DNA from 2 places in the Lactobacillus helveticus genome. Region 2 is predicted to be linked to the other one. Evidence: predicted binding sites of a transcription regulator. Region 2 holds the regulator's gene; the other holds the start of a gene.
What was found. Region 2 encodes Rex, which represses fermentation and respiration genes when NADH is low (regulators of the CRP and FNR family bind a similar motif). Its sites were predicted from a motif close to TTGTGAANTANTTCACAA; they were not measured.

Region 1: the regulator Rex is predicted to act here: its motif matches at 3,449-3,466, upstream of adhE (bifunctional acetaldehyde-CoA/alcohol dehydrogenase).

What each region holds. Positions count from the first base shown of each region.
Region 1 is NZ_CP151471.1:1,225,515-1,232,553, forward strand. Features, by position in the region: gene glmS (glutamine--fructose-6-phosphate transaminase (isomerizing)) at 1-599, opposite strand, end outside; gene adhE (bifunctional acetaldehyde-CoA/alcohol dehydrogenase) at 794-3,418, opposite strand; gene AADV52_RS06260 (amino acid permease) at 3,731-5,104, shown strand; gene AADV52_RS06265 (DapH/DapD/GlmU-related protein) at 5,142-5,657, opposite strand; partial or broken gene AADV52_RS06270 (LysR family transcriptional regulator) at 5,767-6,648, shown strand; gene AADV52_RS06275 (DUF956 family protein) at 6,693-7,039, opposite strand, start outside.
Region 2 is NZ_CP151471.1:2,040,544-2,047,582, forward strand. Features, by position in the region: gene AADV52_RS10430 (ISL3 family transposase) at 143-1,420, shown strand; gene AADV52_RS10435 (IS110 family transposase) at 1,560-2,762, opposite strand; gene AADV52_RS10440 (ABC-F family ATP-binding cassette domain-containing protein) at 3,022-4,935, opposite strand; gene AADV52_RS10445 (redox-sensing transcriptional repressor Rex) at 5,109-5,756, shown strand; gene AADV52_RS10450 (LytTR family DNA-binding domain-containing protein) at 5,896-6,351, shown strand; gene AADV52_RS10455 (LiaF transmembrane domain-containing protein) at 6,351-7,039, shown strand, end outside.

The sequences.
Region 1 (7,039 bases), 820 kb from region 2:
TGATCCATTACAGAAATAGCATCTGAAGCAATGATGTTAAAGCCGTCGCCGATACCAAGCATCATTGGTGACTTGTTCTTAGCGATGAAAACATGATCTGGTTCAGTATTATCTACAAGCAAGAATGCGTATGAACCCTTAACAAGCTTCAAAGCTTCCTTAAATGCTGAAAATCCGTCCAAGTTCTTATCACGAGCAATCTTGCCGATTAATTGAACAACTACTTCAGTATCAGTATCTGAATGGAAGTGTACGCCTTGCAAGTACTTTTCCTTCAATTCAGCGAAGTTTTCAATCACACCGTTGTGAACTAAGTAGAAACGCTTAGTTTCATCAAAATGAGGGTGAGCATTGTCAACAGTTGGCTTACCATGAGTAGCCCAACGAGTGTGACCAATACCAACTAAACCCTGTTCATCTAGAGTTAATTTTTCTTTTAAGTTTGAAATACGACCAACAGCCTTGGTTAAATATTCATGACCATTCAAATCATTCAAGTAAATACCAGCTGAATCATAGCCACGGTATTCCAAATTAGTTAATCCGCTTAAAATAATTTCTCTTGCTGGTTTACCAACAACCCCAACAATTCCACACATAAATTTTTCTCCCTTGGTCTAGTTCACTTTTTGTCAGTGGACTAGTTTGATTTCATTGTTACAGTAGCAATAATATTATTTTTTACCAAAGCGGTCAAGTGATTATTATCGAAATTGGTATAATCGATTTTAAAGCAAAAAAACAGCGGTCAGTTTTAATATACTGATCGCTGTTTTGAATATTTAAAATCTAATTACTTAGTCTTAATATCTTTACCTTCAAAGCTGTCTCTCATCAATTGAGCAATTTGACTAATTAATGGAGCAACTGGATTAGTTACAGTGTTTTGGTCACCGTAAGCTTCAACAGCTAATTGGTCAACCTTCTTGTTAAATTCATTTTCATCAACACCGTAATCCTTGTAGGCCATCTTGATACCAACTGATTGAGCCAAGTCGATAATCTTTTGAACTAATTCTTCAATCAATTCAGCATCACTTGAGCCAGTCAAACCGATAGCTCTAGCAATTTCTGCGTAGTCCTTGTCAGCACGGTAAACTGAGTAATGAGGCCACATAGCAAGTTTTTCTGGACGCTTTGAGTTGAAGCGAATAACTTGTGGCAAAGCAATAGCGTCACTTACACCACTTGGAATACCAAAGGTTGAACCTACAGTGTGAGCAATTGAGTGTTCCAAACCAAGGAATGCGTTTGAGTAAGCCATACCTGCGATAGTAGCTGCATCATGCATTCTCTTTCTAGCATCAAGGTTGCCATCGTAAGAATTCTTTAAGTTAGCAAAGATAGTCTTGATAGCTTCAAGTGACCAACCACGAGTAAAGTCAGTAGCCATAGTTGAAACATAACTCTCAATAGCGTGACCTAAAGCTTCAAAGCCTGACCATGCAATTAAACGCTTGGGCAAGGTTTGAACAAATTGATCATCAACAATTGATACATCTGGAGTTAATGCGTAGTCACAAAGAGTGTGCTTAATGCCAGTCTTAGCATCGCTAATGACGGCAATTGGTGAAACTTCTGAACCAGTACCTGAAGTAGTTGGAATACATACAAGTTGAACGCCGTTAATCTTTGGGAAGCGAACTACTCTTTTTCTGATGTCCAAAAACTTTTGGTAAGCTTCCTCAAACTTCATTTCTGGATTTTCGTAGAATAAACGCATTACCTTAGCAGCGTCCATTACTGAACCACCACCGATGGCAATAACAACATCTGGCTTGAAGATGTTCATTCTGTGAACACCATCTTTAATAACGTCGGTGCTTGGATCAAGCGTTACAGCCTTGAAGACTTCGTATTCTTTTTGACCACGACGCTTAGAAATAATGTCAGTAATTTCGTCAGCAAAGCCTTGGTCAGCTACGCCTTCGTCAGTTACGATGAAGAAACGGTTAACGTTTGGCATATGACGCAAGTAGTTAGCAGCATTGTGTTCGAAGTAAGTCTTTGATGGGACTTTTACCCATTGCATGTTGTCACGGCGCATTGCAACAGTTTTGATGTTAAGCAAGTCTCTGGCACCAATGTTGTGTGAGAATGTGTTAGCACCGTATGAACCAGTACCTAAAGTAAGTGATGGCAACATGTTGTTGTAAAGGTCACCAATACCACCGAGGGCAGCTGGTGAGTTTACTAAGATACGACAAGCATCCATCTTCATAGCAAATTCATCAATTATCTTCTTGTCGCTTGAGTGAAGACCAGCGGTGTGACCACGGCCACCATAGTTAAGAAGTTCAGTACAAATTCTAAATGCATCATCATGATCTTTTGCACGGTATAAAGTAAATACTGGTGAAAGCTTTTCAGCTGAAAGTGGGAATTTTCTACCAACGCCCTTGTATTCAGCAACGATTACCTTAGTTGTCTTTGGAACATCAACGCCACAAAGCTTAGCAATTTCGTATGCTGACTTACCAGCTACAGGACCAGCAACAGTACCACGTCTTGGATCAATGAAGTGTTCCTCAAACTTCTTGATTTCTTCCTTATTTAAGAAGTAGCAATTCCACTTCTTGAATTCTTCCTTAACACGGTCATAGATTTCAGTATCTACAACAACTGAGTTCTCTGAAGCACAAACCATACCATTATCGAAGTTCTTTGACAAAACAATGTCATAAACAGCACGGTCAATGTTAGCAGTCTTTTCAATATATGAAGGACCATTACCAGGACCAACACCGATAGCTGGCTTACCTGATGAATAAGCAGCCTTAACCATACCTGGACCACCAGTAGCCAAAATAGTTTGAACGCCTGGGTTATTCATCAAATCAGTAGTAGCATCTAAGCTTGGCTCTTCAATCCATTGAACTGCATCTGCTGGAGCACCAGCGGCAACAGCAGCAGCACGAATAATCTTACCAGTTTCTACACAACACTTTTGAGCTTGTGGGTGGAAGCCGAAAATAATAGTATTTCTAGTCTTTAAAGCAAGCATAGATTTGAAGATAACAGTTGAAGTTGGGTTTGTTACTGGAGTAACACCAGCGATAACACCCTTAGGTTCAGCAATCTTGGTTAAACCTAATTCTTTATCTTCTTCAATTACACCAACAGTTTTTTCGTGACGCAAACTGTTCCAAATATTTTCACTAGCGTACATGTTCTTGGTAGTCTTGTCTTCTACCACACCACGCTTAGTTTCTTCAACAGCCATCTTAGCTAGTGGGTAAGCATTTTGTTCACCTGCAGTAGCAACTGCTTCACAGATCTTATCAACTTGTTCTTGTGTGAAGTTGGCCATTTCATCTAAAGCAACATGTGATCTTTTTACTAAATTATCAACCATGTCGTAAATTTGCTTTTTCTTCTCTTCCTCTGTTTGAGTCTCTTTTGGTTGTGTCTTAGCCATTATTTTATTACCTCTAAGATCTACTAATTCTTGTGAACTAATTTACAATGTCAACTATAGCACAATAAAATTAAAAGTAAACGCCCTAATTTTGGTGATTCACTAGTGAACAAGCGTAAAAAATCACCCTAAAATTTACTATTCAGCTAATGAAAACGGTTGCTATTTCGCCAGTTTGTGAATTAACAAACATATTAATTTGCATTATTTTTCTTAATTTTTTAAAGCTTTCCTATAATAACTGGTGCTCCATTGCAAAAATGATAAAATATTAAGTACATGTGATAAAATTGAGAATATGGGGGAAAATATATGAGTGAGAAAAAATCAGAGACTAGTTCTGGATATAAGAGAACCCTAAGCAATGCTCACATTCAATTAATTGCTTTAGGAGGAACAATCGGAACTGGTCTTTTTCTAGGTGTCGGTGACAGTATTCATAGGGCCGGGCCTAGCGTTATCTTGATCTATATCATCGTCGGTATCTTTCTATTCCTGCTCATGCGTGCATTGGGCGAATTGATTATGTCCGACCTCAACAAGCACACTTACATTGACTTTATTGAACAGTACCTTGGAAAAAATATTGGTTTTATTACCGGCTATCTGTACTGGCTTAGTTGGATTACTTTGGGAATGGCAGAAACTACTGCCTTAGGAATCTATTTCAAATACTGGTTCCCTACTTTAAAGCCTTGGATACCTGGCATAATTACCATCGTTGCCTTATTAATCATCAATTTAATCTCGGCACGTGTTTTTGGTAATTTGGAATTTAGTTTTGCTATTATCAAAATCATTACAATTGTTGCTTTTGTTTTATTAATTTTGTATCTATTAATTACAGGTGGCAAAACCAGTTTCGGACCTGTAGCTTTTGCTAATTTAGATGATCATGGCAGATTCTTCGCCAGTGGTCCACACGGATTTTTACAAGGATTCCAAATGGTAATCTTCAGTTTCATTGGGGTGGAATTGATCGGATTAACAGCGGCAGAAGTTCAAAATCCAGAAACTACATTAAAACGAGCAATCAATCAATTGCCAATTAGAATTATCCTATTCTATGTCATGGCAATTTTAGGAATTTTATTAGTAATTCCTTGGTCAAAGGTTTCTACTAATTCTAGTCCTTTTGTTCAAGCTTTAGGTGCAACCGGTATTCCCAATGCTAGTTCAATCATTAACTTCGTAGTAATTTCGGCAGCAGTCTCTTCCACTAACAGCTTTTTATACAGTGCTGGTCGACTTCTGTTCTCTGTTACTTACGACGGCAAAGGTAAATGGAATAAGGCTTTCGGTCACTTATCTAGAAGACAATTGCCTCAAAATGCATTAATTCTGTCTGCTTTGCTCATGGGATGTGCACCGGCTATCATCTTGGTTATTGGTGATCAAGCCTTTAACTTTATTTCTTCAACATCAACTAGTATGTTCCTGATCATTTGGTGTTTAATGGTTTTAACCCATATTTCATATAGAAGAAAAACACCAGCTGATCAATTAAATGACTTCAAGATGCCTGGTTTCCCTTATATTGATTATTTCATCCTACTTTTCTTCATCTTATTAATTATTTTGCTCTTAATTTTACCAAGCTATCGTATCTCGATGATCGTAGCTATCGTTACCTTCATCGTGCTTTACTTAATTTCTAAATTATGGAGCAATGAAAAAGCTGTTTAAAAATATAAGACGTGATGTTTCAAGCATCACGTCTTTTTTAGTCGATTTTTTTGATAACTTTAGCTGGCATCCCTGCCACTACCGTATTAGCAGGCACGTCTTTAGTAACCACGGCACCTGCAGCTACAACAGCATTTTCACCTACGGTTACACCAGGCAAAATGGTAGCCTTAGCACCGATCCAAGCATTCTTTTTAATAAGCACCGGCTTTAGTTCTAATTCTTTTCGATGATGAGGATCAAGCTGATGATTAACTGAAATTAAGTAGGCTCCAGAGCCAATTAACACATCATCTTCAATAGTAATACCGCCTAAGTCAACCATCATCACGTTTGCATTGATAAAAACACGTTCACCCAATTTAATATTGCGACCATAATCCGAATAAAACGGCAATCGAATCTCAGTTGTGTCAGCCACCGGATCGCCAATAATCTCGCTTACCAGCTGCTGCACTTCACAGCTACAATGACGCTGCGTATTTAAGTTTTGTAAAAGTCGTTGATTCTGTGAAATAATTTGCTGCATAATTTCTTGATTTTCCGCATTCATTTTATTGCCTTCCTTTTCTTGCTCATTTTTAGTTTAAAAGGTAAGCTAAACAATATAAAAAACTTATTTATTATCAGATTAGATAACTATTTTTTATGGTAAAAGAAAAATGGAATTAAGAGTATTAAATTATTTTGTCGCTACAGCACAAGAATTGAATATGACTCGAGCTGCACAAAAATTGTTGGTTTCACAACCTGCTTTATCGAGACAAATTGCTGATCTCGAGACGAACTGGGTGTTAAATTATTTAACCGGCAGCCACGTCATTTGACCTTAACATCTGCGGGACAATACTTATTTGAACAAGCCAAAGAAATTCTAGCCTTAACTGCTAAAACTAAGAGCAATTTACAATCTACAGCTATCATTAGTGGTGATTTAACTATCGCTGCAGGTGAAAGTATCGCTATGCAACGAATCATGAATATTTTAAGCAATATTATTCAAGATTATCCTACAGTTAAGGTTCATATTCTAAGTGGTGATTATGAATTTGCCAAAAAGAAATTAAATGTTGGTACGGTTGACTTCGCGGTGATCATCGGCAACTTGCCTTTATCCAACTATGCCTCTTTGCAACTCCCTGAGAAAGACACTTGGGGTGTGTTAATGACAAAGGATGATCCTCTAGCTAAAAAAGATCACATTACTGCTGCTGATTTAGCTGGCCTCAACGTTTTAAATTCACAACAGGCAGAGACCATGCATTTACTTTGATAGCTGGTTTTGCAATTACAAAGACCAGATCAATATCATTGGAACCTATAATTTAAGTTTCAACGGTACTTTATTAGTTAAAAATCACGCTACATTTTCATTAACTTTAGATAAATTAGCAGATGTTTCGGATGAATCCAACTTAACCTTCCGACCGATTTATCCAAAAATGACAGAATCGATTACCGTCATTTGGAAACATAGCACTAACCTTTCAGCTGTTGCTGAACTTTTCTTAAATCGTCTGCAAGCCTCGATAGCTGAAGACTAAAAAATAACCTAGTTCAATTCGAACTAGGTTATTTTCATACTTTTTTATTTTTTCTTACGAGTAAAACGCTGCTTAAGCTGTTGCCACATACTCAATGCTTTGCGCATATGATCAGCTGGCACATATTTTCTCATTGCACGTAAAACTTCTTTGGGCTCACGTGCTGCAAAAATAAATTTACCATTAGACTTTGTTCTAATTTCAAAACGAGGGATATATTTTCCCTTGAAGTGGATATCTGCAACTACATAAGTTACTTCCTTCCATGGAATTTGAACATAGTCTTCAACGTTTCGTTCATTATAAAATTCAAAAGCTCTATCGCCGATCATAATTTTGCCATATGATGCAATTCCTCTAAACCAGGTTGCATTAGCAGTAAGATCGACCT
Region 2 (7,039 bases):
AGGCTCTATAATTTTTCCTGTTGATTGCTTATCAATATGATAAGCTGTTAACAGGTTTTTTATTGCAATAAAAAAGGAGGACATAGTCCTCTGTAATAAAAAATCTATTCCACTAAACATTTTATAAGTAAAGGTGTGTACTATGTCCTCTTTAAATAATTGTATTAAATTTGCGCTTGATATTAAAGATAAAAATATTGTTTTTAAGAGCTTTTTCTACAAGATGGTTCAAATGAAGAAGCATAAAATCTATGAAGCCGAATTAATTCAACCCGCTTGCCCTTGCTGTGGCTCCTTGGCTCTCCTGCATAATGGTCATTTGATTACTAATATTCACTATTTGACAGCTAATGCTAGTCATCCTGTAATTATCAGACTAGCTAAACAGCGAGTTAAATGTCGCGATTGCAATCGCTGGTCAATGGCTCAATCAGAATTAGTAAACAAATACTGCTCTATTTCTAATGCATCCAAACTGAAGGTATTATCTGCTTTGACTGAAGACAGTTCCATGACCAGCATTGCTAGAGAAAACAATGTCTCTGTCAATACCGTCCAAAGAGTTCTAGGCAGCTGTTCGCATCATTTTCTTGACAGCTATGAATACTTGCCAGCTCATTTAGCTTTTGATGAGTTCAAGGGCGTTGATCGTCAGCTGCACTTTATCTGTTTAAATGGTGACAATCATCAAGTCGTTCAGATTCTTAGAACACGCTATAAGAAGACCCTGCTTAAATATTTTGGTCGTTTCTCACCCCAAGCTAGAGCCAACGTTAAAACGGTCACGATGGATCTTAATTTTTACTATCAAGATATCGTTAGAGCCTGTTTTCCTAATGCACAGATTGTCATTGATCGCTTCCACATGATTCAGATGCTCACTCGATCATTCAATTCATTAAGAGTTCGAACCATGAAGACCTTTGACAAGAAATCCAGAGAGTATCAGCTGCTCAAATCTCCCTGGAAACTATATTTAAAAAAGTATGATGAACTCGAAAAGATTCATCCTCGCTATAATTGGCATTATAAAGATTGCCTAACTCAAGTGCAAGTAGTGATGGAGGGTATCGGTGCCAACACTACATTAGAAAACTCATATAATCTGATGCAGAGCTTTATTAAGGCGATTGAAGACGGCGATACTCAGAAAATTGAATCATTAATTGCCAGCAAAGATTCCATTGGAGCTTTAATGCATAAAACGCTGCTAACCTTCAAACATAATCTAAAAGCGGTACTCAACGGAGCAGCTTTGACTTACTCCAATGGCTGCCTTGAAGGCTTCAATCGCAAAATCAAACAAAATGAGCGAACAGCCTTCGGCTATTCTAACTTTATCAATCTTTTAACCAGAATTCGTTTAGAGGAAAACTTGTTTAAAGAAAAAGAACCAAACAGCCTTTTAATGTCCGCTTGATTCTATTCATTTACTCTCTATCAACAGGATTTCTTATAGAATGTCAAGCATTACTACATAGAAAAAAAGAGTATACTAAACATAACCCCAAAAGTCTAGTCTTTTGGCAGTTTTTAACTTATTACGTGCTAAGCATTTATTAATGTATTGCCTTAGAATAATTATAAAGTTGATGCGTGTGAACCAAATTTATAATAGTACGATTCAAATGATTAGCACATGCTATTAAAGCTACCTTGTCATGCTTGTTAAAAGGTGGCTTTTTTAATTTGTAATAGTAATCGATTAAATGATTTTTAATTTTACCCTGATTTCTTAACATACTTCGAATCATATCTGTTTCAACAGCTCTGCCTTGACTACTGCCTCTACGGTTAATAGTATCACCCTTACCGTATTTACCAGACTGATATCTGTTTAGATCTAGTCCTAGGAAAGCATTGAGTTGCTTATAATTATCAAAGCGGGCAAGATCACCAGTAAATCCAAGTAACAGCGCACTGTTTAATTGACCGGCTCCTGGAATACTGGAAATAACTTTAAAATTATTCAAAGAAACAGCTGTCTTAATTAATTTGCTCTGAAGATAGGCTATTTTTTTATTGTAACTTTCTATTTCGTCACAGTATTCTGAAATAATTTCAATCTCTAAAGAGTCTGCTGGAACGGCAGGATAAGAGTCTTTAGCTGCCAACCAAACTTGAGCACAATAATTTTGAATTACATTTTTGTGTATTCGTCTGCTTACAGATTTATAAACTCTATCAGTCATTTCTTTAAGAGTTAACCCCACTAAAAAATCAGGATGACAATACATTCTAAATATTTGAAGAGCTAAAACCGCATAAGCATTTTTGAAAATTTGATTTAACTCTGGAAAAGTAAGCTCTAAACTAGAGCGAAGAAAATTAAGTATTCTGGTTCTACATTTAATTAATTGCTTATATCTCAAAGATAAAATTCGTAAAGATTCATACGGTGAAGAAGATTGTTTATTACAATGATTCTTTATTTCTGCCAACTGTGTTTTACCCAATAAAGCTAACTTAAACGAATCATTTTTGTCAGTTTTATTTCTTCTCAATGAAGCAATCCTTAATTTTGCTTCTAAAGGATTTAGTTCATAAAACTTAACCTTTTTTCTTTTCAGATAAGTAGTAAGTTGAGCTGAGTAAACACCTGTAGTTTCAAATATTATTATCGTATTGAATTTAATATACGAACTTAATATTTGAAAGCCGCTCTTATTATGCTTAAACTTAAAAGCTACTTTTTCCGCTTCTTCTGTTATCAAAGTTGCATGACTTTCACCTTGACTAACATCAATACCAATAATATTCACCTAATCACCCCATTTTAATCGATTGAGGCAAATATTCATTTTCAGCTCCATTTCTTGATTACACGATCTCTGAGATCCACACCCTTAATCTAGTTCGATTGAAAATAAATATTTATGGGCCCGTTTGACAGTCGAATTCAATATTCCATTCTGTTGTCGACCTCAACCTCAATCTAAGTATAAGAAAAAAGGTAGATAAAAACATCGTCATGTTTCTATCTACCTTTATACTTTAGGGTGTTTGACAAAGAGCCACTTTTTATTCAAAATTATCCATTTCTTCAATTGCTTTTTCCCAAGCATTATTGGCATCATCTAGTTGTTTTTGAACATCAGATAATTGTTCTTGCAATGGCCCTAATTTATCAAAATTAGAGGCAATGTCTGGATTTGCCATTTCATTTTGAATGTTTTGTTCTTGCTCTTCAAGTTCTTCAATTTTTTGTTCAGCTTGGTCAATTGCACGCTGCAATTTTCTCTTTTGTGAATCACGTTGCTTTTGTTCCTGATAAGAAAGCTTTTGCTGGCTAACTTGTTTAGCAGGCTGAACTTCTGATGAAGAAGAAACAGCGGCTTCTTGTTTAGCTTTTTCGTCAAGATAGTAAGAATAATTACCATTATATATCTTGGCGTGTCCATCTCTGACAGAAACAATTTTGTTAGCTAATTGATTAATGAAGTAACGATCGTGGGAAACGAAGAGCAAAGTGCCATCGAAGTCTTTCAGTGCTTTTTCAAGAACTTCTTTTGCTTCAATGTCCAAGTGGTTAGTAGGTTCATCCATTAATAAGAAGTTATCATGTTCAAGAGAAAGGACTGTTAAAGTTAATCTGGCTTTTTGTCCACCTGATAGTTGCCCGACGGTCTTGTCAATATCCTTAGCAGTAAATAGGAAACTAGCTAAGATTGAACGAACATCGCGTTCTGGCATTGTTTTGTGACGGTCCCAGACAGTGTCCAAAACAGTTTTAGATGGATCAAGTCTTTGTAATTCTTGATCATAATAGCCGATATCTAGGGATGCACCATATTTAATAGAACCACCCTTAGGTTGCAATTGCTTCATAATAGTTTTAAGCAATGTGGATTTACCAATACCGTTTGGTCCAATAATAGCTACACGATCACCTTTATTAATTTGGAAGGAAATGTCACTGACCATTGTTTTATCAGGATAGCCAATAGTTAAATCATTTAGGATTAAAACTTCCTTACCAGAAGGGCGCTCGCTATTAAAATGAATGCGAACCTTGCTCTTATGCTTTGGTGGCTTAATGCGCTCAATTTTTTCTAGTTTTTTCCGCCGACTCTGAGCACGTTTGGTGGTAGTAGCTCTTACCAAATTCTTTTGGATAAATTCTTCGTCTTTTTTGATTTCAGCTTGTTGCTTTTCATAAGCTGCTTCTTGATCTTTATCACGTTGCTCACGTTGCATTACATAAGCAGAATAATTGCCTTTAAATGGAGTTAATTTACCAAATTGCAATTCGAAGATTTGAGTTGCTAAATGATCTAAGAAGTATTGATCGTGGGATACAACCAAAATTGCGCCGCTGTAGTTCTTCAAAAAGCCTTCCAACCAATCAAGCGTATCCAAGTCAAGATAGTTAGTAGGTTCGTCTAGTAAAAGCAGTGCCGGCTTACGCAAAAGCAATTTAACAAAAGCCAATCTAGTCTTTTCACCACCAGAAAGGCTACCAATCTTCTTTTGCCAGGTATCTTCTGGAAACTTAAATCCATTCAGGATGCTCTTAATATCTGATTGGTAGGTATAACCACCTTTTTGTTCAAAAGTAAATTGTTTTTGATCATATTGCTTAAGCAGTTCCTGATCTTCAGGATGCTCTGCAAGTTGTTCCTGCATATGAGTTAAACTTTTTGCTTCCTTTATTAAAGGTGCAAAAACGGATTCCATTTCATCCCAAATGGTTTTGTCTTCATTTAATGCATTTTCCTGAGCAATATAACCTACATCTATGCCCTTATTAACAGTAAATTCACCGTGTGTGGGTTCTTGCTCGCCTGTCATAATCTTTAATAGGGTAGTTTTACCAACCCCGTTGGGACCAACTAAACCGATTCGGGCATTAGAATCGATTGAAAAAGTAACATTTTTAAATAGAGTGTTGGCACCAAATTGTTGTTCTAAATCGTGTCCTTGTGCAATAATCATAATTTTTCACCTAATCATTATTCTACCATATGGCAGAAATTGATCGAATAGTAAATATATGTGAAAAATAATCTTTGTGAAAAATATATTTGGACAAATGCCATGTTAACAGGTATGATAGATATGCTTGATTGTGCATTCACAAACATGAAATACAGTTGGGGGCTTCTATTATGGATAGAATAAAAATTCCAAAAGCAACAGCAAAAAGATTACCTTTATATTATCGTTATTTGATTATTTTGAATGAAGAAGGCAAAGATAAAGTTTCTTCTACTGAATTATCTGAAGCAGTTCAAGTTGATAGTGCTTCAATTAGAAGAGATTTTTCATACTTCGGTGCTTTAGGTAAACGCGGATATGGCTATGATGTAAAGAATTTGCTTAGCTTTTTCAAAAAGATTTTGAATCAAGATACATTAACCAATGTTGCTTTAGTTGGTGTTGGTAACTTAGGAAGAGCGTTACTTAATTACAACTTTAAACGTAGCAACAATATTCGAATTTCTTGCGCTTTTGATATTAATAAGGAAATTACGGGTCGCATTTTAAGTGGCGTTCCTGTTTATGATATGAAAGACTTAAAGCAGCAATTGAGTGATCAGCAGATTTCGATTGCTATTTTGACGGTTCCTTCAACAGCTGCTCAAAAGACTACTGATGAAATGGTAGATGCAGGAGTTAAGGGTATTATGAACTTCACGCCAATTAGATTGTCAGCTCCAGCTAGCGTAAGAGTACAAAATGTTGACTTAGCAACAGAATTGCAAACTTTGATTTACTTCTTAGATTCTGAAAAACAAAAGAATGACGAATTATAATTGTAAAAGACTACTTTTCTGAATGAAAGGTAGTCTTTTTTTACCTCTTAGTCGTGAAAATTGACCACTTAGTTTAAATGGCTGGTTTTTGTACAAGATTCTTAGTTTAATGTAATTACGTTGAAGGGAGGGATGAAGCTTGAAGGTAAAATTAAATATTGATCCTAATCAAAAAGAAACAGAATTGGTAATCAATGCATCTGCACTGACACCGGAAATTGAGCAATTGTATCATGCTTTGCAAAAGCAAACGCCAAATTTAGAGCAGATCGAAGCTATCAAAGACAATGTTTCTTATTATTTGAATTTAAGCGACATCCTTTTCTTTGAAACTGACAGTAAAATCGTTATGGCTCATACTGCTAAGAATGCTTATCAGGTTAAGTATAAATTGTATGAGTTAGAAGATATATTAGGCGGTAATTTCATGAGAGTAGCTAAATCTACTATTTTGAATTTAGATAAAATATATGCTATTACTCGTTCAATTTCTAACTGTCAGATTAAATTTGAAGAATCATACAAAACGGTTTACATCTCACGGCATTATTATCGTGATTTGCGTAATCGTTTAGAGGAAAGAAGGAATTTTTAATGAGAGGTAAATTAGGACGAGCTTTTTGGGGTATCTTCTTTATTGCCTGTGCATTGTTTGTGGTTTTGAATCAAATGGGGATTTGGACTTACAAGCTTGGCTTTTGGGCTGCAGTTGGTACGGTGATTTTTGCAATTAGTTTATTAGATGGTTTAATTAATCGCCGAATCACTGAAAGTGTCTTTTCTATTGCTTTCATTTTAATGATTTTTGCTGAGCCACTGCATATTACCAGGTTAGTGCCTTGGACTATTTTGCTGGCAGCCGTACTGATTTCAATTGGATTGGGGATTATCTTTCGTAATCGATTTCATACGGTGGTTTATGCAAATAAGAAAATTAAAAACTTTAGGAACAAAAGAGAAGCTATTACAGATCATATCTTTACTGATACGGTAAGCAAGGAACAGGGCGCTCATGTAGTGGTTGATCAAACTATGTCAGATACTTCTCGTTATATTCATTCAAAAGAACTTGAAACGATTGATGTGAATGCCAAAATGAGTGATGTTAACTTGTATTTGGATGATGCTCAAGCAGCAAATGAAACAGTCACAATGAACGTTAATTTAACAATGACAGATTTGACGATTTACTTACCATTATCATGGCAGGTAGAAAGCAATATGGCATCTACTTTTATGTCAGGTGATTTTGAAATTGATGGTACATCTAATGGCGGAGGACC